Regions from separate parts of the Priestia sp. YIM B13489 genome, predicted to be linked through region 1. Evidence: riboswitches for the same ligand, from Rfam matches in the RefSeq annotation. Region 1 holds a riboswitch; each other region holds the start of a gene.

Evidence for each region. Region 1 has a riboswitch for thiamine pyrophosphate ahead of thiC (phosphomethylpyrimidine synthase ThiC). Riboswitches for the same ligand answer to the same signal wherever they lie in the genome.
Region 2: it holds a riboswitch for thiamine pyrophosphate, as region 1 does, so the genes downstream of both, thiM (hydroxyethylthiazole kinase) here and thiC (phosphomethylpyrimidine synthase ThiC) in region 1, are expected to answer to the same signal.
Region 3: it holds a riboswitch for thiamine pyrophosphate, as region 1 does, so the genes downstream of both, ACFX4W_RS03475 (thiamine phosphate synthase) here and thiC (phosphomethylpyrimidine synthase ThiC) in region 1, are expected to answer to the same signal.
Region 4: it holds a riboswitch for thiamine pyrophosphate, as region 1 does, so the genes downstream of both, ACFX4W_RS28740 (acetylornithine deacetylase) here and thiC (phosphomethylpyrimidine synthase ThiC) in region 1, are expected to answer to the same signal.

The regions. Positions count from the first base shown of each region.
Region 1 is NZ_JBHZOQ010000053.1:1,665,537-1,670,081, forward strand. Features, by position in the region: gene ACFX4W_RS14385 (undecaprenyl-diphosphate phosphatase) at 1-30, opposite strand, end outside; gene ACFX4W_RS14390 (hypothetical protein) at 488-778, shown strand; TPP riboswitch at 860-974, shown strand; gene thiC (phosphomethylpyrimidine synthase ThiC) at 1,088-2,857, shown strand; gene ACFX4W_RS14400 (VanZ family protein) at 3,137-3,592, opposite strand; gene ACFX4W_RS14405 (Ger(x)C family spore germination protein) at 3,790-4,545, opposite strand, start outside.
Region 2 is NZ_JBHZOQ010000053.1:2,655,411-2,659,955, reverse strand. Features, by position in the region: gene thiE (thiamine phosphate synthase) at 1-641, opposite strand, end outside; gene thiM (hydroxyethylthiazole kinase) at 655-1,461, opposite strand; TPP riboswitch at 1,538-1,646, opposite strand; gene ACFX4W_RS19335 (MFS transporter) at 1,839-3,056, opposite strand; gene ACFX4W_RS19330 (TetR/AcrR family transcriptional regulator) at 3,153-3,752, opposite strand; gene ACFX4W_RS19325 (GNAT family N-acetyltransferase) at 4,069-4,533, opposite strand.
Region 3 is NZ_JBHZOQ010000036.1:318,917-323,461, forward strand. Features, by position in the region: gene crcB (fluoride efflux transporter CrcB) at 1-354, shown strand, start outside; gene ACFX4W_RS03470 (hypothetical protein) at 402-617, shown strand; TPP riboswitch at 780-881, shown strand; gene ACFX4W_RS03475 (thiamine phosphate synthase) at 1,004-1,627, shown strand; gene thiO (glycine oxidase ThiO) at 1,611-2,738, shown strand; gene thiS (sulfur carrier protein ThiS) at 2,735-2,938, shown strand; gene ACFX4W_RS03490 (thiazole synthase) at 2,944-3,711, shown strand; gene ACFX4W_RS03495 (thiazole biosynthesis adenylyltransferase ThiF) at 3,708-4,545, shown strand, end outside.
Region 4 is NZ_JBHZOQ010000053.1:4,443,833-4,448,377, forward strand. Features, by position in the region: gene ACFX4W_RS28730 (ABC transporter ATP-binding protein) at 1-399, opposite strand, end outside; gene tenA (thiaminase II) at 392-1,063, opposite strand; gene ACFX4W_RS28740 (acetylornithine deacetylase) at 1,069-2,346, opposite strand; TPP riboswitch at 2,461-2,563, opposite strand; gene ACFX4W_RS28745 (MupG family TIM beta-alpha barrel fold protein) at 2,779-3,789, opposite strand; gene ACFX4W_RS28750 (PTS transporter subunit EIIC) at 3,786-4,545, opposite strand, start outside.

The DNA of each region.
Region 1 (4,545 bases):
TAAAATGATTGCTACAATAATTTCCCACATAAAGCTATATACCTTGCCTTTCTTTCAAATTAATAAGCTTATCGCTTCGTTTTCCATGCTCAACTATTTTCCTATTTTGACACTTGCTTTTTTATCATAATTGTTAAAACTATGAAATACAATGTGTATTTGCAAAAAGATAAGAATCTTTAATAATTTGTAATAAAAACCTTACATGCTATAACCAAAAAACAAGATATCAGCTTTTATTTGTTTTAAAAAGCAGTCGCTATGTTCGGTATAAATTCCGGGTCCTTAGCTAAAAATGAATCATCTAGACTATTTTTCTTTAGTGTGAAAAAATGACTAAATCATTATGTTTTTTCCATCCCCTTTACTGTCATCTATCATTTTAATCAACTAGTGCTTGCTTATACGACATATCCCCTAAGTAATTTGAAACTTTTTTCTCTCTTTTCTCGTATATAGTAGTATCTTTTTTAGGAGGCTTTTTACTATGAATGGAAATGTACGTACAATGAAATGGGTCACTGCTGGGTATGAAGCCTTACTGGGAATTCCTTTAATTGGCGCGGGGATTGTTATGGGCTTTAGTTATACTCCTCTTTTTATTGGATTTATTCTTCATGCTATCACACTCATTTTAGCTAATAGACGAGGGTTATCTGCGTATGGAAACATACTAGGGATTGTTACTTCACTGGTTGCTTGGATTCCATTTTTAGGGTTTGTTATGCACATTATTACAGCTATTGTGATTGCAATCGATGCTGCTAGACAACGTTGATTGTCTAGCTTTTTTTATTTAAGGGTTGATTTTTTACCGAATGATGGTAAACTTAAGCCGTAAATTGAATAATTTAAATGTTATTTCTACTAGGGGTGTCTGATAGCTCAGACTGAGAGAAGAGTGCTATAAAACTCTTTAACCCTTTGAACCTGATTTGGGTTATACCAGCGGAGGGAAGTAGTCTTGAAAAGAATAGTATATGTTTATTCTTTTTTCGCCTATTCCATCGGGTTCTGTCTATCACAGAACCCGATTTTTTTATGGTTCGGTATAGCTACACTTTATGCGAAACCGGAGGAATATGTAATGTCAAAACAAAATGTATCAGTTTCTATGAAAAAGCCTTTTCCAAACAGTCACAAAGTATATGTCCAAGGATCCAGAGAAGATCTTAAAGTGCCTATGCGTGAAATCCATCAGTCTCCTACTACAGGATCTTTTGGGGAAGAAGAAAATAATCCCGTACGTGTATACGACACGAGTGGTGTTTATACAGATCCCTGTTATGAAATTAATTTACAAAAAGGATTACCGGCTCTGCGCGAAAAGTGGATTGCAGAACGAAACGATGTAGAAACATATCAAGGCCGTACGGTTCAGCCACAGGATAACGGTTATTATGATGGTGATCCAAGAGATCAGTACGAGCGCTTTATCACTAATCGTTTACCTTTGCGCGCGAAAAAAAATCAAAATGTAACGCAAATGCACTATGCGAAAAAAGGAATCATCACGCCCGAAATGGAATTTATCGCTATTCGTGAACAGATGGATCCTGAAGTCGTGCGTGAAGAAGTAGCAAGAGGACGTGCCATTATCCCTAATAATATCAATCACCCTGAGAGCGAACCGATGATTATCGGCCGCAAATTCCACGTAAAAATCAATGCTAATATCGGAAATTCAGCTATTCGTTCAGCTATTGAAGATGAAGTAGAAAAAATGACATGGGCAACGCGTTGGGGAGCCGATACAATTATGGATTTATCAACAGGAAAGGATATCCACACAACGCGCGAATGGATTATCCGCAACTCGCCTGTTCCTGTAGGGACTGTTCCTATTTACCAAGCGCTTGAAAAAGTAAAAGGTGTTGCAGAAGATCTAACGTGGGAAGCATATCGCGATACATTAATTGAACAAGCGGAGCAAGGTGTTGATTACTTTACTATTCACGCAGGTGTTCTTTTACGCTATATTCCTCTGACAGCGAAACGTACGACAGGTATTGTTTCACGCGGAGGATCCATCTTGGCGCAGTGGTGTTTAGCTCATCATGAAGAGAACTTTTTATATACTCGCTTTGAAGAAATCTGTGAAATCTGTAAAGCATACGATATTTCTATTTCGCTTGGCGATGGGCTGCGTCCTGGTTCCATTGCAGATGCTAATGATGAGGCACAGTTCGGTGAATTAGAAACGCTTGGTGAATTAACTAAAATTGCTTGGAAACACGATGTTCAAGTTATGATTGAAGGCCCTGGACATGTCCCTATGCACCTCATCAAAGAAAACGTAGATAAACAAATGGAAATATGCCAAGAAGCTCCCTTCTATACTCTTGGACCGCTTACAACCGACATCGCTCCAGGCTATGACCATATTACATCAGGTATCGGGGCTGCAATGATTGGCTGGTTTGGGACAGCTATGCTTTGCTACGTAACCCCAAAAGAACATTTAGGTCTGCCAAATAAAGAAGACGTTCGAGAAGGCGTTATCACCTATAAAATTGCTGCGCATGCCGCTGACCTAGCAAAAGGCCATCCAGGAGCACAAAAACGCGATAACGCGCTGTCTAAAGCAAGATTTGAATTTAGATGGAATGATCAATTTAACCTGTCACTAGATCCAGAGCGCGCAAAAGAATATCACGATGAAACACTTCCCGCTGAAGGTGCTAAAACAGCCCATTTCTGTTCAATGTGTGGACCTAAATTCTGTTCGATGCGTATTTCTCAAGATATTCGTAACATGGCTCAAGAAAATGAAAAAGATGTAAACGAAGTAAGAAAAGAAGGAATGAAAGAAAAAGCTAAAGAGTTTGTTAACAGTGGTTCAAATATCTATCAATAATGAAGTAGAACAGCTTAAAGAACAAATTAAGCAGCTTGAAAGAAAGTTATTATTTGTTCAGCAAAATTGTCAGCACATTATCGTTGAATCCTCACATTCTTCCGTAAGACGCTGCATTAAGTGTTTCTATCAACAAGAGGCAGTGGCTAGGACAAAAGTATTTTAGTTGAAGAAAGATCCGAACGATTCATCGTTCGGATCTTTTCATTGTGATGGTAAACGTAGACTTCATATCTGTAGCTGCTTTCTAGCTATTGATTCAGTTATGTCTCCATCTCTTTATCTTTTTTTGAAACGTGCTTTCAGCACGTTCTTGGCCCAATATAGTATTTTAATAATAACCCAGCCTATAAATGTACCTAGCGTATTCAAAAAGATATCATCAATATCAAATACTCGTTCCGTTAGCTTGTACTGTAAAATTTCAATTAGAAAACTGATTAAGAAACCCGTCGTAAACACTTGAATAAAACCGTCAAACCACTTCATAAACAAAGGAATAAACATTCCAAGCGGCGCAAACATCACGATATTCCCCAGTATATTTGTCAGAGTGAGCATTATATTCCCGCTGTCCCACATCAGACGGATCGTGCTAAATAAATCCAAGTTCATTGCTTTTCCGTAAACATGTTCGTTTTCCCGTATGAGAGTAGCATAAATGACCACTGCTGTATATGCAATAAATAGAATGAACATGACTTTTTTAACGATTGACCTGATGCTTACATTCACTTCAACATCACCTTCTTTGACTCCCAAAACCGTTTATTATTATCTATATGTACCCGTCCACTTCTTTCATTCGTAGTGAATGCATTTACATGCTTTTTTATCCTATCACATCAATAAATAAATACAATTCCCTTTTTATTATTTTGTAAACTAAAATTTTTTCACTTAAAAAAGCCATGCTTTTCGCATGACTTTTGTTAATTAATAATTCCACGATGGATAATTTCCACTTGTACTTTCGGATTAATCGAGATGTTTTTATAATCCTGTCTCCATTTAAGCCTTTCCCATATACTCGGATGATAAGCGGCTACTTCTCTTCCTATTTCAAGAAAATCGCAGTTAGCTTTTTGCAACTTTACAACTACTTTTTCTGCTTTCTTTTGTAGAACTTTTTCAATTTCTTCCTGTACATTTTTTATTAATGCAGGGGATGACATTTCGTTTTTAGTGAATTCATTAATGCTTACTTTTACATGTAGTGGTATGGTCACTTTTACCCCGTGAATCGCATCCGGCTTAACGTTCATCTTTGCTTTAGCGTCTGACACATCATACGATACTACATACTTTTGGTCATGTATGGTAATTTTGTCACTCATAATCATATATTTATCTTTTTGATTTCCTAATAAAAGAAGCACCTTGGATTCCTCAGGATTTAATGTAATGCCTGAAAATTTATCTTTATTAAACAAAGCTGTACCGATTACATCAACGGTCTTATTTTCAGTATTTAATTTCATATAAGGAAGAGCTAGCCCTTTTCCTTCATCAAACAACACGGTACAAAGTGACTGAAGAGTTTCAATTGGTACTAAAGAATTCGCTTCAGCCGTATGAACAACTCCGTCTAAATATTCTCCAATTAGCTCTTCTCCTACTTGCTGTAATTCAACGATAGTACTCGGCTTTCCTTCGACAATGACATACTTAGCCGTCAAAGGACTTTC
Region 2 (4,545 bases), 990 kb from region 1:
TTTCTTACCGCTTCTTTCAATTGAGCTGCTTTTTCTTTTGGAGACGCTGCTAAGCTAATCGCGGTAATAATAGAAACGCCATCTGCACCTGCTTCTACTACTTGTTTGGCATTTTCAGGCGTGATCCCGCCGATTCCTACAATTGGAAAGTCAATATTCTGGTTTCGCACTTCTTCAATTAACTTTGTACCTTGCACTGCTTTTGCGTCTTTTTTTGTAGAAGTAGGAAAAACAGGTCCCATTCCTACATAATCCGCCCCGTCTCTTATCGCTTGCTGCAGCTCTTGTACATTATGAACAGAGACGCCCACAATTCCTTTTCCTATTTTCTCTCGAACAATATGAGCTTTTTCATCTTCTTGTCCAATATGAACGCCATCTGCTTGTAAGCGGATCGCTAAGTTTAGATCATCATTCACCACAAAAGGAACGCTGTGCTGCTGACAAATTTGCTGAAGTTCCTTCGCCAGCTGATATTTCGCTTCTCCTGTTAAGGCACCCTCGCCTTTTTCACGGAATTGAAACACGGTAACGCCGCCTTCAATTGCTTCTTTCAACACTTCTTTCGGATCTTTTTTACAGTTATTGCTGCCCATTATAAAATAAACTTGCAGCAGCTTTTTGATTTCTTCATTTGTCATTTTCCGGCTCCTTTTAACGTTGATGTACTCTTGCATATGATTCAATATCCTGCCCAGATAAAAGATGAAGCTGATTTAACAGCTCAATTTGAAAGCTTCCCGGCCCTTCTTCACCTTTTTTCGCTGCGGCGATTTCACCTGCCACTCCGTAAAAACTTAAAGCAGCAACGCTTGCCTCGACATATTCTTTTTCTACAGCAGCGAAAGCTCCTATAATTGATGTTAGCAGACACCCAGTCCCCGTCACTTTCGTAAATAACGGGTGACCGTTGTCTACTGTATACGTTTTGTTTCCATCTGTGATTACATCTTGTTTACCCGTGATAACAATCACCGTATCTAATTTGTTCGCTGCTTTTTCAGCAAGTTCAATGACGTCTCCTTGCCCTTCTAATGAATCAACGCCTTTAATGAGCCATGACTCGCCTACGACATTCGCAACTTCAGCAGCGTTACCACGAATAACTGCCATATTTAATTCTTCTACAAGCTGACGTGCTACTTCTGTACGAAACGGTGTCGCTCCGGCTCCTACAGGATCGAAAATAACCGGCACGCCATTTTCATTTGCTGATTTTCCTGCTATTCTCATCGCTTCTACTTCTTGAGCCGTCAGTGTACCCATATTTAAGACAAGCGCTCCGGCGATTCGTGCCATGTCAGCCACTTCTTCCTTCGCATAAGCCATAACAGGTGAAGCTCCTAGTGCAAGCAGTCCATTTGCTGTAAAGTTGGTTACCACAACATTCGTAATATTATGAACAAGCGGACTTGTATCTCTTACTTTTTCTAATTGAGCTGAAATTTTACTAATATCCATGTTTTTTTCACTCTTTTCATTTAGTTTTAACACTGCAAAAAAAAGACAAAAAAGCACCTTGCATGCGCAAAGTGCTTTGGTATGTACTCACATTCCCTGCGCTGGCATTATCCAACAGGTTCAAATGGTCAACAGGCGTCCCTGTACTCTCAGCCTGCCCCGCGCAAGCTCCCATACTATTCTTGTTACGTTTAAAGTTTACTATTAACCTTTTTTATTTGCAACCATTTCACTGTTTTGCCGATAAAATAAAGCTTCTCTATAGGGTGAGTGGCGCTTTAAACCTTACACCATTCCTAAAAGAATAATCAATAGACCTCCAGTAAGCTACTCGAGGTCTTCAATTCCCTAAGAATTCTATCATTTTTTCCTTATGGTTATTTCTCTTGAACCGCTTGATTTCTCACAGCTGTTTTTCTGTCCTTCCCTGCTCTTAAAGATAAAAGAAAACAAAGCAGCAGTACAAGTGCAGCTGATACGTACGGATAATTAATGTTTATATCAAAAAGAAAGCCTGCTACAACGGGTCCAATAATATTCCCAAGACTTGTATAAGCAGAATTTAGTCCGGCTACATACCCTTGGTCGTCTTGTGCCATCATCGACATTTGCGTGCTGATTGCCGGACGTAAAATATCTGTTGCTAAAAAGACGATGAATGTCACAACAATAATAAGCCAGTACGTGTGCACAAACAGCGTAAGTAAAATAAAAAGTCCCGTCATCATCAAGCAAAACGAAATCACTCTTTTTTCACCAAACTTATTTAAAATCCAGCCAAAAATCGTAACCTGCACTACGGCCCCCGCAATAGAGCCAAACGTAATAACAAACGCAATATCTTTGGGCGTAAAGCTAAATTTATGATCAACAAATAGCGAAAAAATCGTTTCATAATTGGATAATCCAAACGATGTCACAAAAACAATAATTAAACTTAGAAAATAAGGTTCTTTATAGGAATTCATAAGCTGGAGTAGCAGCCGATCTTCTTTTGGATTCTCATTGTTTGAAACAGCATGATTTTGTACAGGACGAGACTCTGGCAAAACAAAAAGCGTAATCACTGCAGCCAAGCCTCCTGCTACTGCGGCCATATAAAATGGTACACGCATGCCGTATTCAGCTAAAAAGCCGCCGATACCAGGTCCAATAATAAATCCTGTTGTAATCGCCGCCGTCACATAGCCCATTCCTTTAGCACGTTCTTTAGCAGACGTCACGTCCGCTGTATAGGCCATAACAGCAGGCATAATGAGCGCGGCCCCGACACCGCCTAACATTCTCGATACAAATAATAAAAGAGGTGTACTCACTGAACCAAAGAACCATTCAGACAAGGCAAAAACAATCATTCCCGCTACAATAATTTTCTTTCTCCCTAACGAATCTGATAACCGACCCGCTAAAGGTGAAAACAAAAATTGAGTCAGTGAAAACACCGCTACTAAGAGGCCCATCACGCTGCCGTTGATATGAAGCTCCGTCATATATGTTGGCATAATTGGAATAACGAGACCGATTCCTGTAAAAATAATAAAAATGTTTAGCATGAGCAGCAAAATCGCCGCTCGATTTCTTAACAATAATGACATATAAACCTCCTGATTACAAAAATACTGAACGTTCGGTCTATAAAAATACAAAATAATGAGGGATTACTCATTACCGCAATAAGCATCCCCGATTATTTAAGAAGACCTTGCTATAATTCCATTTAAAAATACATCGATTGCTGAATGGTATAGCTGCAGGGCATTTTCCATGTTCGTTTTTCGAGACATGCGGCTCATTCCAACAAACAGCCCTTCTAAAATCACTGCAAGCTGTTCTGCATTTTTAGGAGAAAACTCTCCTTCATCAATGCCTTTTTGCAAAAGCTCCCGGTTAAACTCCACGTGTCGTTTCACCATCTCATCAATTCGCTCTTCGATGTCGCTGCCCTTTTCCTCGTTGTTAAAAAACTCATCGGCAGCTTTCGTAAGAGGATGATTTAAATCATCTAAAATGATTTGCTCCGCAATTCCAAAAAGCTTATCTCTTGTTGTTTTGTAAAGAGACTCTCTTTCTTTCCAGTTTCGTTCCCACTCGAGATCCCATTCGTCTATTAAATAGAGAAAAAGCCCTTCTTTACTTTTAAAGTGATAATAAATATTCCCTTTACTGCTTCCCGTAGCTTCTACAATTTCCTCAACAGATGTAGCTTTATAGCCTTTTTGAGAAAACAATGCTTTAGCGGCATCTGCCACTTTTCTTTTGGTTTGTTCACTTTGAAGCTTTTTTTTATTCAAGCTATTTCCACCGCCCCGCACATTTATTATTTATACTGAACATTCGTTTTGTATTATCTGACACCTATACTACATAGGAAAATCCTTTTTGTCTAGTGAAAAAACCTAGTTTATACCTTTTTATATGAATTATGACAAAACAAAAAACAAAGAGGTTGAGACATAACTAAATCAACCGCTAGAAGCCACTACATATATGAAACCTACGTTCACCATCACCATAAAAAATCCGAACGAGTTGGATTCTTCATCAAGAATCTTGATTCATCGTTCGGATCTTCTTTGACTAAAATACTTTTGTTACAGCCTCTTTTAATCAATCATTCAATTTCTTTGTCATAAATACACTGTATGGATCTTCTTTGTAGGTAGAAAACGGTTCGCACTCGTAAAATCCAAAACTGGCGTACAGCTTTCTAGCCGGTTCAAAAGCAGACGCGGATCCTGTTTCTAAGCTTAAGCGTCGGTACCCTCGTTTTTGCGCTTCATTTATTATGTACTGCAGCAGCTCTCTAGCAATTCCTTTTCGCAAATGAGCTGCGGCTGTTCGCATCGATTTAATTTCTCCGTGGTGCTCATCTAACTCTTTTATAGCCCCGCATCCTGCTAGCTGGCTGTCTTCCCACACGCTCCAAAACGTAATATCACGGTGTTTTAAGCTTTCAACATTTAGAGCATGAATACTTTCAGGGGGTGAATGTAAGTTCATTCCTTGAAGGTGAGAACTTACTAGTTCAATAACTTCATTGTTCGTTAAGTGGTCTCTTTTTATTTTAATCATTTTCTCTTCCTT
Region 3 (4,545 bases), on a different contig from region 1:
GGAGGAATATGCCGTTATCTTTTGGGTTTAAAAGTTACAAAAACAGTTTCAAACCCTCCTTTTCCAGTATCAATGCTGTTTGTAAACTTGCTTGGTGCGTTTGGGCTTGGTCTTTTTTACGGTAGTTATTATGGAAAGGTTCCGAGTCATGCTTATGATGATTCAATATTTTTAATGATTGGCATTGGTTTTTTTGGTGCCTTTACCACTTTTTCAACGTTCAGTGTGGAAACCGTACAGTTAATTCGAGAAAAATCTTATCGGAAAATGCTGGCGTACGTGGGGATTTCAGCATTGGGAACAGTTGGTTTATTTACAGTCGGTTTACTGGCAGGAACGTTTTTATTTAAGTAAAGAGAACGTTTCTAGTAGGGAAAAACAAAAAGACGGAGAAGTAGAGAATGGATAGAAAAGCAGAAGTTTGGAAATACATTTTGTTGATTGTAGCTGTTGCAGGTCAGATCATCGGTTTTTTATTTTTATTTATAAATGTTGTGGCGGCATTTATTTTTTACGGTTTTTATATTCTAACTTTTATTATGTTACTCCTGCTGTTTATATGGGATCGGAAAAAGGAAAAAGACAAGGAAGAATTTGACGACTATACCGATTACTAATCATATAAAAAGCAGAATGATGCGGTGCGCCGGACCTCTTACTTAGTAAAGAAGCTTAAAAGATACATCTATAAAAGGAAGAGAGCCGTAAGAGCATAAAGAGATATTGTATTTACATCTAGTTGTGTTATAATTTTAAGTGCGAAAACAAAATCAATAAATAGCAATCACTAGGGGAGCTTTTTGAAGCTGAGACGAATGTATTTCGGACCCTTTGAACCTGATCTGGTTTGTACCAGCGTAGGGAAGTGGCGATCATGTTTACATAACGATGCATGCTAACCACTCTACGTTGTAGAGTGGTTTTTTTGTATGTAATAAAGCCCTCTACACAAGATGAAGTGGTTGAAATTTCTTTTTATTCTGAACGGAAAGGTTTCGATCATATGGATATTCCTAAATTTCATGTCGTTACAACAGATAAGCAGCCAATTGAAGAGGTTCGGGACATTTTAACGGCTATTGAGCCTTTTGCGGGTGCCATTCATATTAGAGAAAAAAAGAAAACGGCAAAGCAGATTCAATGTTTGCTAGAAAGCCTGCCATTTTGTCTCTCTAAAATTATTGTAAATGACCGAGTTGATGTAGCGCATGCTTTAAAAGCAAAAGGCGTACAGCTTGCCTATCATAGTTTAGATGTTTCGTGTGTTAGAGACGTATTTCCTTCTCTTATTGTCGGAAAATCAGTTCACTCTGTGGAAGAGGCTTTAGAAGCTGAAAAAGATGGTGCTCACTACATTCTATACGGACATATTTATTCAACACATTCAAAAAAAGGATTAAAAAGTCGAGGGGTAGCAGCACTAAAAGAAGTAGTAGATGCTGTACAGATACCGGTTATTGCCATTGGAGGAATTACACCTGTAAATGCCAAAGAGGTGCTTCAAACAGGAGCACACGGTATAGCTGTGATGTCTGGTGTCATGCTTGCGCAAAATCCCCTTAAAGCGATTAAACAATATTCTCATATATGGACATCTGGAGGTGGAGAAAATGAAGCAGCATTATGATGTACTGTTAGTCGGAGGAGGCATAATCAGCTCTTCTATCGCTTATCATTTGTCAAAACAAGGAGCATCAGTGGCCATTCTTGAACGAAATCAAATTGGTTGTGAAGCTTCAAGTGCAGCAGCTGGTATTTTAGGTGCTCAAGCTGAAATTGATGAAGAAGGTCCTCTTTTAGACCTTGCTATTAAGAGCAGAAGCATGTTTCCTGAGCTGGTGAAGGAACTAAAAGAAAAAACGGCCATCGACGTAGAGCTCATTCAAAAAGGCTTATTAAAAGTCGCTGTAACAGAAGAAGATGCACACGTATTAAAGAAAAAAGCTGCTCAGCACCACCGATGGGATGAACATGTAAGATGGATCGATGTAAAAGAAGCGCGTTTGTTAGAACCCGGGCTCTCTCCAGACATATACGGAGCCATTACAATACCGGGGGACGGCCAGCTAGCTCCGGCTAAGTTAACGCAAGCTCTTGCTCATGGAGCCTTGTATCACGGAGCAGATATATTCGAATACTGTGATGTTCATTCTCTTATTATGGAAAATGAAACAGTAAAAGGTGTACAGACGTCCAAAGGCTCTTTTTACGGAGAAAAAGTAGTTATTGCAGCAGGCTCATGGGCTAAACGCTTTATTTCTTCTGAACATTTAGGTCGCGTGTTTCCCGTAAAAGGGGAGTGTATTGCTCTTCGAAGTCATAAGCCGCTGCTTTCTAAAACGATTTTTTTAGATGAGGGTTTTTACTTAGTGCCTAAGACTGGTGGAAGAATCGTAATCGGGGCAACTAAGCTACAGCATGACTTTACCAAGACGGTTTCTGCACAAGGTATTCAATTTTTGCTGAATAAAGCTTCGGCGCTTCTGCCAGCTATTAAAGAAGCCACATTTGAAAAAGCATGGGCTGGTCTTCGTCCACAAACAAATGATGGCTGGCCTTATTTAGGAGAGCATCCTGAAATAGCGAATCTACACATGGCGTTTGGCCACTACCGAAACGGTATTTTATTAAGTGCTGCAACTGGAAAAATTATGGCTGATGCTTTGTTAGGGAAAAAGCTGAATCATTCATTTTTTACATCATTTCAGCTAACAAGAGTAATGGAGGGAGTTCATTGAATCTAATCATTAATGGTAAGACCGTTACTTTTGGAGATGAAATTGAAACGGTCGAGCACTTGTTGCAGGCTCAGAACCTGCATGAACGAGTGGTAATTGTTGAGCTAAACAAGAACATTTTGCAAAAAGAAGAACATAGCGATGCATGCTTAAAAGATGGCGATATATTAGAAGTTGTTTCATTTGTCGGAGGAGGATGAAGAGTATGTTAAAAATTGGACAATATACATTTAATTCACGTTTATTATTAGGGACAGGGAAATTTCCGGACTTTACGACTCAGCGTCAAGCGGTAGAAGAGTCAGAAACAGAAATTTTAACATTTGCTGTGAGACGAATGGATATTTTTGATCAAAATCAGCCTAATTTATTAGAAGCGCTTGATGTGAAGCGTTTCACTCTTTTGCCTAACACTGCTGGAGCAAAAAATGCAGAAGAGGCCGTACGTATTGCTAAATTAGCAAAGGCTTCTGGACTTTGTGACATGGTGAAAGTAGAAGTAATTGGATGTGATAAAACGCTGCTTCCTGATCCAGTTGAAACATTAAAAGCCAGTGAAGAACTGTTAAAAGAGGGCTTTACCGTTTTACCTTACACATCAGATGATGTTTTACTTGCGCGTCGTTTAGAGGAGTTAGGCGTACATGCCATTATGCCAGGAGCTTCGCCTATCGGTTCAGGTCAAGGTATTATTAATCCGTTGAACATGCGTTTTATCATTGAACAATCAACTGTTCCAGTAATTGTAGATGCAGGTATTGGAACGGCTTCAGACGCAGCTCAAGCTATGGAGTTAGGAGCAGATGGTGTGTTATTAAATACAGCTGTTTCAGGAGCAAAAGATCCTGTGAAAATGGCTCGTGCTATGAAGTTAGCGATTGAAGCAGGACGAGCAGCATTTGAAGCAGGACGTATTGAAAAGAAACAATATGCAACGGCAAGCAGTCCAACAGAAGGGATGAGTATCGGTTGATTAATCGTTATTCCCGCCAAGAATTGTTTCAACCTATTGGAAAAGGCGGACAGCAGCAAATTCAAGAAAAGCATGTTCTGATTGTAGGAGCAGGTGCTCTTGGAACAGGGAACGCGGAGGCCCTTGCGCGAGCGGGGATAAAGAAAATAACGCTCATTGACCGGGACTATGTAGAATGGAGCAACCTTCAGCGGCAGCAATTGTATAGTGAAAAAGATGCTGATAAAAGAATTCCAAAAGCAATTGCCGCTAAAAAACGGCTTCACGATATTAATCACGATGTAAAAGTAGAAGCGCACGTAGCAGACGGTACCCCTCAAGTTTTAGAACAGCTTGTTGAGGGGGTAGATGTTATGATTGATGCAACCGATAATTTTGACACACGCCTTGTAATGAATGATTTATCACAAAAATATGATATTCCTTGGATTTACGGAGCATGTGTAGGAAGTTATGGAATTAGTTATACTATTATACCAAGTGAAACACCGTGTTTATCCTGTTTGCTTGAATCTGTACCGCTTGGAGGGTTAACATGTGATACAGTGGGGATTATTAGTCCTGCTGTTCAAATGGTAGTCGCTCATCAAGTAACAGAAGTGTTAAAAATATTAGTTGGAGACTGGAATGCGCTCAGGAGGGAACTTGTTTCGTTTGACGTATGGAAAAATGAGTATACGAGCATCAATGTGAACGTGTTTCGCAAATCTGCTTGCCGCTCATGCGGCAGTGAACAAACGTATCCCTTTTTACAATATGAAAATCAAACGAAAACAGCTGTGCTATGCGGAAGAAACACGGTACAAATCCGTCCGGGCAAATCAGCCAAGCAGC
Region 4 (4,545 bases), 2.8 Mb from region 1:
ACTTGGAAAACGATTTTCATACCCTTTTAAACCAAACTCTTCGAGCAGCTGAGATACTTGCCTATGAGCACTTGCTTTTGACACATTGTGAAGCTCAAGCGGCAGCGCTGCATTGTCTAAAATCGTACGCCACGGAAGAAGCAAATCTTGCTGCGGCATGTAGCCTACTTTTCCAAGCCGCTTTTCATAAGACTGTTCGTTAATCACGATATCGCCTTCACTCTGCTGTTCAAGACCTGTAATGAGACGAAACAACGTACTTTTCCCAGAACCGCTCGCTCCAACGATACTGACAAACTCGCCTTCTTTCACGTCTAAGTTTAATGATGTTAAAATCGGTTGATCACCGTTTTTGTACGTAAAACTGACGTTTTGAAAAGATAACACAGACTTATTCATGAATTGGCCACATCGCTTCGTTATAAGCCATATCCCAGAACATATACTCAAAACGCGTTGTATTTAAGAAAATTTCTTCGAGCTTTTCTAACTCCGCTTCTGATTTGTCTGCAGTAAGTGAGTCGAATAAATTAATACACCATGTCGCTAGTTCTCCAAATTCTTCTGAGCTGTACATTTCAATCCACTCACGATAAAACTCATTGTTAGCTCCAGGCTTTTCACTGAGTTCTTTTCCTATTTCCCAATAGCTCCACATACAAGGCAAAAGAGCCGCCACTAATTCAGCTAATGTTCCGCTTTGACCAACGTGCAGCATATAGTGTGTGTATGCAAGCGTTGTAGGAGATGGCTGCGCTTTTTCTAATTCTTTTTCGCTGATTTCAAATTTCTTGGCATACTCACGGTGCAGGCTCATTTCTTCGTTTAATGTAGAATCCAAAAGTGCAGCAAATTTCCCCATCGTTTGAACATCAGTAGCTTTCATGGCTCCAATCGCAAATAATTTGGCATAATCAATTAGGTAAAGGTAATCTTGAATCATGTAAAAGCGAAACTTCTCCTTTTCAAGCGTTCCGTCTCCCATTCCCTGTACAAAGGGATGATTATGATTTTGACGCCAAATAGGCTGCAGCTTTTCGTATAATCGTTCACTAAATTTCATGATGATCACTCCTTATGCGTATGCAGCCACGTATAAATGAACTGCACCATCACTTTTGTATATTGAATAAGCTGATTCATATCTAATTGTTCATTCACAGCATGTGCATTTGCTAAATTTCCCGGACCGTAAATAGCTGCCGGAATTCCCGCATCAGCTAGCCAACCGCCATCTGTTACGCTAGTTGACACATCGATTGGGGGCTTTTTCCCTTCAATTTGTTCATGAGTATTTGCAAGCAGCTGTACTCCAGCATGATTTTCATCAATTTCTAATGACGGGAAGATTTCTCCTCTGTCTTCAATCATTGATGTGCCTCCCCATTCAAAGGTTGGCAGGTTATCTTTTAACCATGGATCTGCTTTTGCAATAGCTAAAATGTATTCTTCCACTTCTTTTGATACTTGGTCGTATGATTCATTGGGATAATAGTGAACGGTGATCCACAGCCTGCATTCATCTGCAATAAACGCAGCATGCCTTCCCCCTTCGATTACTGCTGGATTAATCGTATTTGTTCCCGGCAAAAATCCTGGATAGCTTTTTGTAACAGCCCAGTGGCGCTCCAATTCTTGCAGCCCTCCGATCACTTTTGCCATCTTCTCAATAGCACTCGCAGCTAACAGACCTCCTCCAGCATGAATCATACTTCGGCGTGTACCGTCATGATAGGTTTTACTGCTTTTTATCGTAATCCATCCCGTGATCACTCCGCCTTGACCTTGAATATGTAAATCACTCGTATCAGCAACAAGCGCAAAGTCAGCTGTATATCCTTTCTGACAGCATTGCAGCGTACCTGCCTCTCCCACTTCTTCTCCTACAACGGATTCAAAAATCAAGTCTCCCGGCAGTTCGATTCCTGCTTCTGTTAAAAGCTGGACTGCAAATAATGCTCCTGCCAAGCCGCCTTTCATATCAGCAACTCCGCGTCCGATTATCATGTTGTCTTTTACCACAGCTTCAAACGGATTTGTCTCCCACTTTTCATTTTCTTGTACCTCAGCTACATCCATATGCCCGTTAATAATTAAGCTTTGATAGTCAGCTGATTTTTTCCCTTTTAGCGTGCCCACTACAATAGGATCGTTGCAATATAAATCCCACATATCGATGGAAAAACCGCAGCTTTTAAGGAAATCTGCTACGTAACGCTGCGCTTCATGAGAATTTCGTGCAGGAGGCGCCGGCGTTTTATATGAAACAAGCGTTTTTACTAACTGGATTAGCTCCCCTTTGCGCTCCTCTACCTGTTTGACAATCAAATCAATTGTTTCTTCCATGTATGACACCTTCCTTTACGCATAAAAAAACACTTCTTTCGCAGGAAAGAAGTGTTTTTGTTTATATACAAAAAATTATTATAACGAGTTCGTAAGGAAATACCATACAAAACATCCATTACAATACCTCTTTCCTACGCTAGTATTACCTAGTTCAGGTTATAAGGGTTAAGACTTCTCGTCTCTCTCAGCTTAGAAAGCACCCCTAGTGGCGTTGTATCTCTATAAAATTAAACGATTATCATATGTTTACCTGTAATAGTTTTATCATAGTAAAGCGTTTTATTCAATAGAAAGGTTCATGATTCAGCAATGAAAATAGTTTCCTTTTTAGTAAAATAAAAAGCACACACCTTTTTTAAGCAGTGTGTGCTCTTTACTTTTATAAGCTTACTAGTTAGCGGCTTTTTTAAAAATACGCGGTTTTTCCATTTAGACAGTGACAAGCTCAAGTTTTTGCCCCGGTCTCACTAACGAAAGCAGCTCATGATCTTCTTCTATTACATACCCAATCACATTCACATTAGCATTTGCAGGCAAATTCGTTTTAGCTATTTGAACCTCTCCTCTGTAACGTCCGTAGCCATCATTGTCCATTGTAATTGCTCCCATTCTGCGCTCTACTGTATGAAATGGCGGCACTGGTTTTACAGATCGAGTATCAACTAAACGCAGAACGTCTTTTGATACATCCGGACGCACGCTGTACGTTCCCTCTATATGAGGTGAACGAATGCGCAGCGGAATAATACGGCTTTCTTGATATTGAACCAAACGCTTTAATAAACTTGAACCGGCGCATGGATCTCCAATATAAACCTCTGCTACTCCGCATCCGTATAAATCTACTGCAGAGGTAAAAGGACATCTATTACGGTCTGTTTCTCTAGTAGGAAGACCTTGATAAATAGGGCCTCTTTTTTCGTCTTCTCCAGGAATATAAGCGCAGACTGGAATCCGAAGTTCATTAAATAAATCTGTCTGCTGTTGAAAAAACGTTTCTTCAAGCCCTGTTTCAGGCCGCGGATAAAAATTATGCCATGCAAGCAGCTGATGATGATGAAGACCTGCAGATAAGAGTGCTTCAATTTCTTGTTTGGATAACGTACTTGCATTAACAGCAATATAAAATTCATTCGCAAGCGAAAGAGTTTCTTCTGCGCTAAAGCCATCGTCTAGTCTAATACCAGATACGCCAAGTGAAGATAGCGACATAAGGCTTTCAATACCTAAATGAACTGGCGTATGCTTAGATACGTCTGCATACACGCTTATTCCACAATCTCTAGCCACATGAAGCAAGTCTTTTGCCCGTTCAGCCAAATCTCCTTTTTCTTCTGGAATGTGAAGCGAAGTGAATGCACGTGTGACGCCGCACTCACTCGCTTCTATTAATTTTTCGGGGGCATCACTATCATTTAAATAAAACGAAATACCGATCATTCAAACTCCCTCGCCATTTCATCGTTAAATCCAAAGAAATAGGTACAAACAAAGCCTGCTGCATAAGCAACAACTAATCCAAGTAAATAAAGAAGAATTTGATGCGCATGAACTAAAAACGTAAGCGGTAAACCTGATACCCCCACCGCTACAGTTGCAATATGAAAGTGCGCCTGAAATGCTCCGCCGATTCCAGCTCCGAGACAAGCGGTTAAGAATGGACGCCCTAAAGGAAGTGTGACTCCAAAAATAAGCGGCTCTCCGATTCCAAGCAGCCCTGAAGGAAGAGCGCCTCCAATTGCTCGCTTTAAACGTTTTTTCTTCGTTTTGATATAAATAGCAAAAGCGGCACCTACCTGACCGGCTCCGCCCATTGCTAGTATAGGAAGAAGCGGATCATCTCCAATTGAATTGATAAGCTCTAAATGAACAGGAGTAAGACCTTGATGCAGTCCTGTAATGACAAGCGGCAAGAACGTTGCTCCTAAAACAAAGCCTGCTACAACTCCTCCAACCTCTAAAACTCCTAAAAGGCCTTTTGTGATTCCATCTGAAATCAAACCTCCGATTGGCATGAACACTACATACGTAATAATGCCTGTAATTAACACCGTAACGGTCGGTGTAATAATAATATCCAGTGACTGAGGGACAAATTTACGCACTCGTTTTTCCACTACGGCCATAAAGATTGCTGCAAGCAATACGCCTATTAAGCCGCCCCGTCCCGGCAAAAGTGCTTCACCAAAAAGTTTA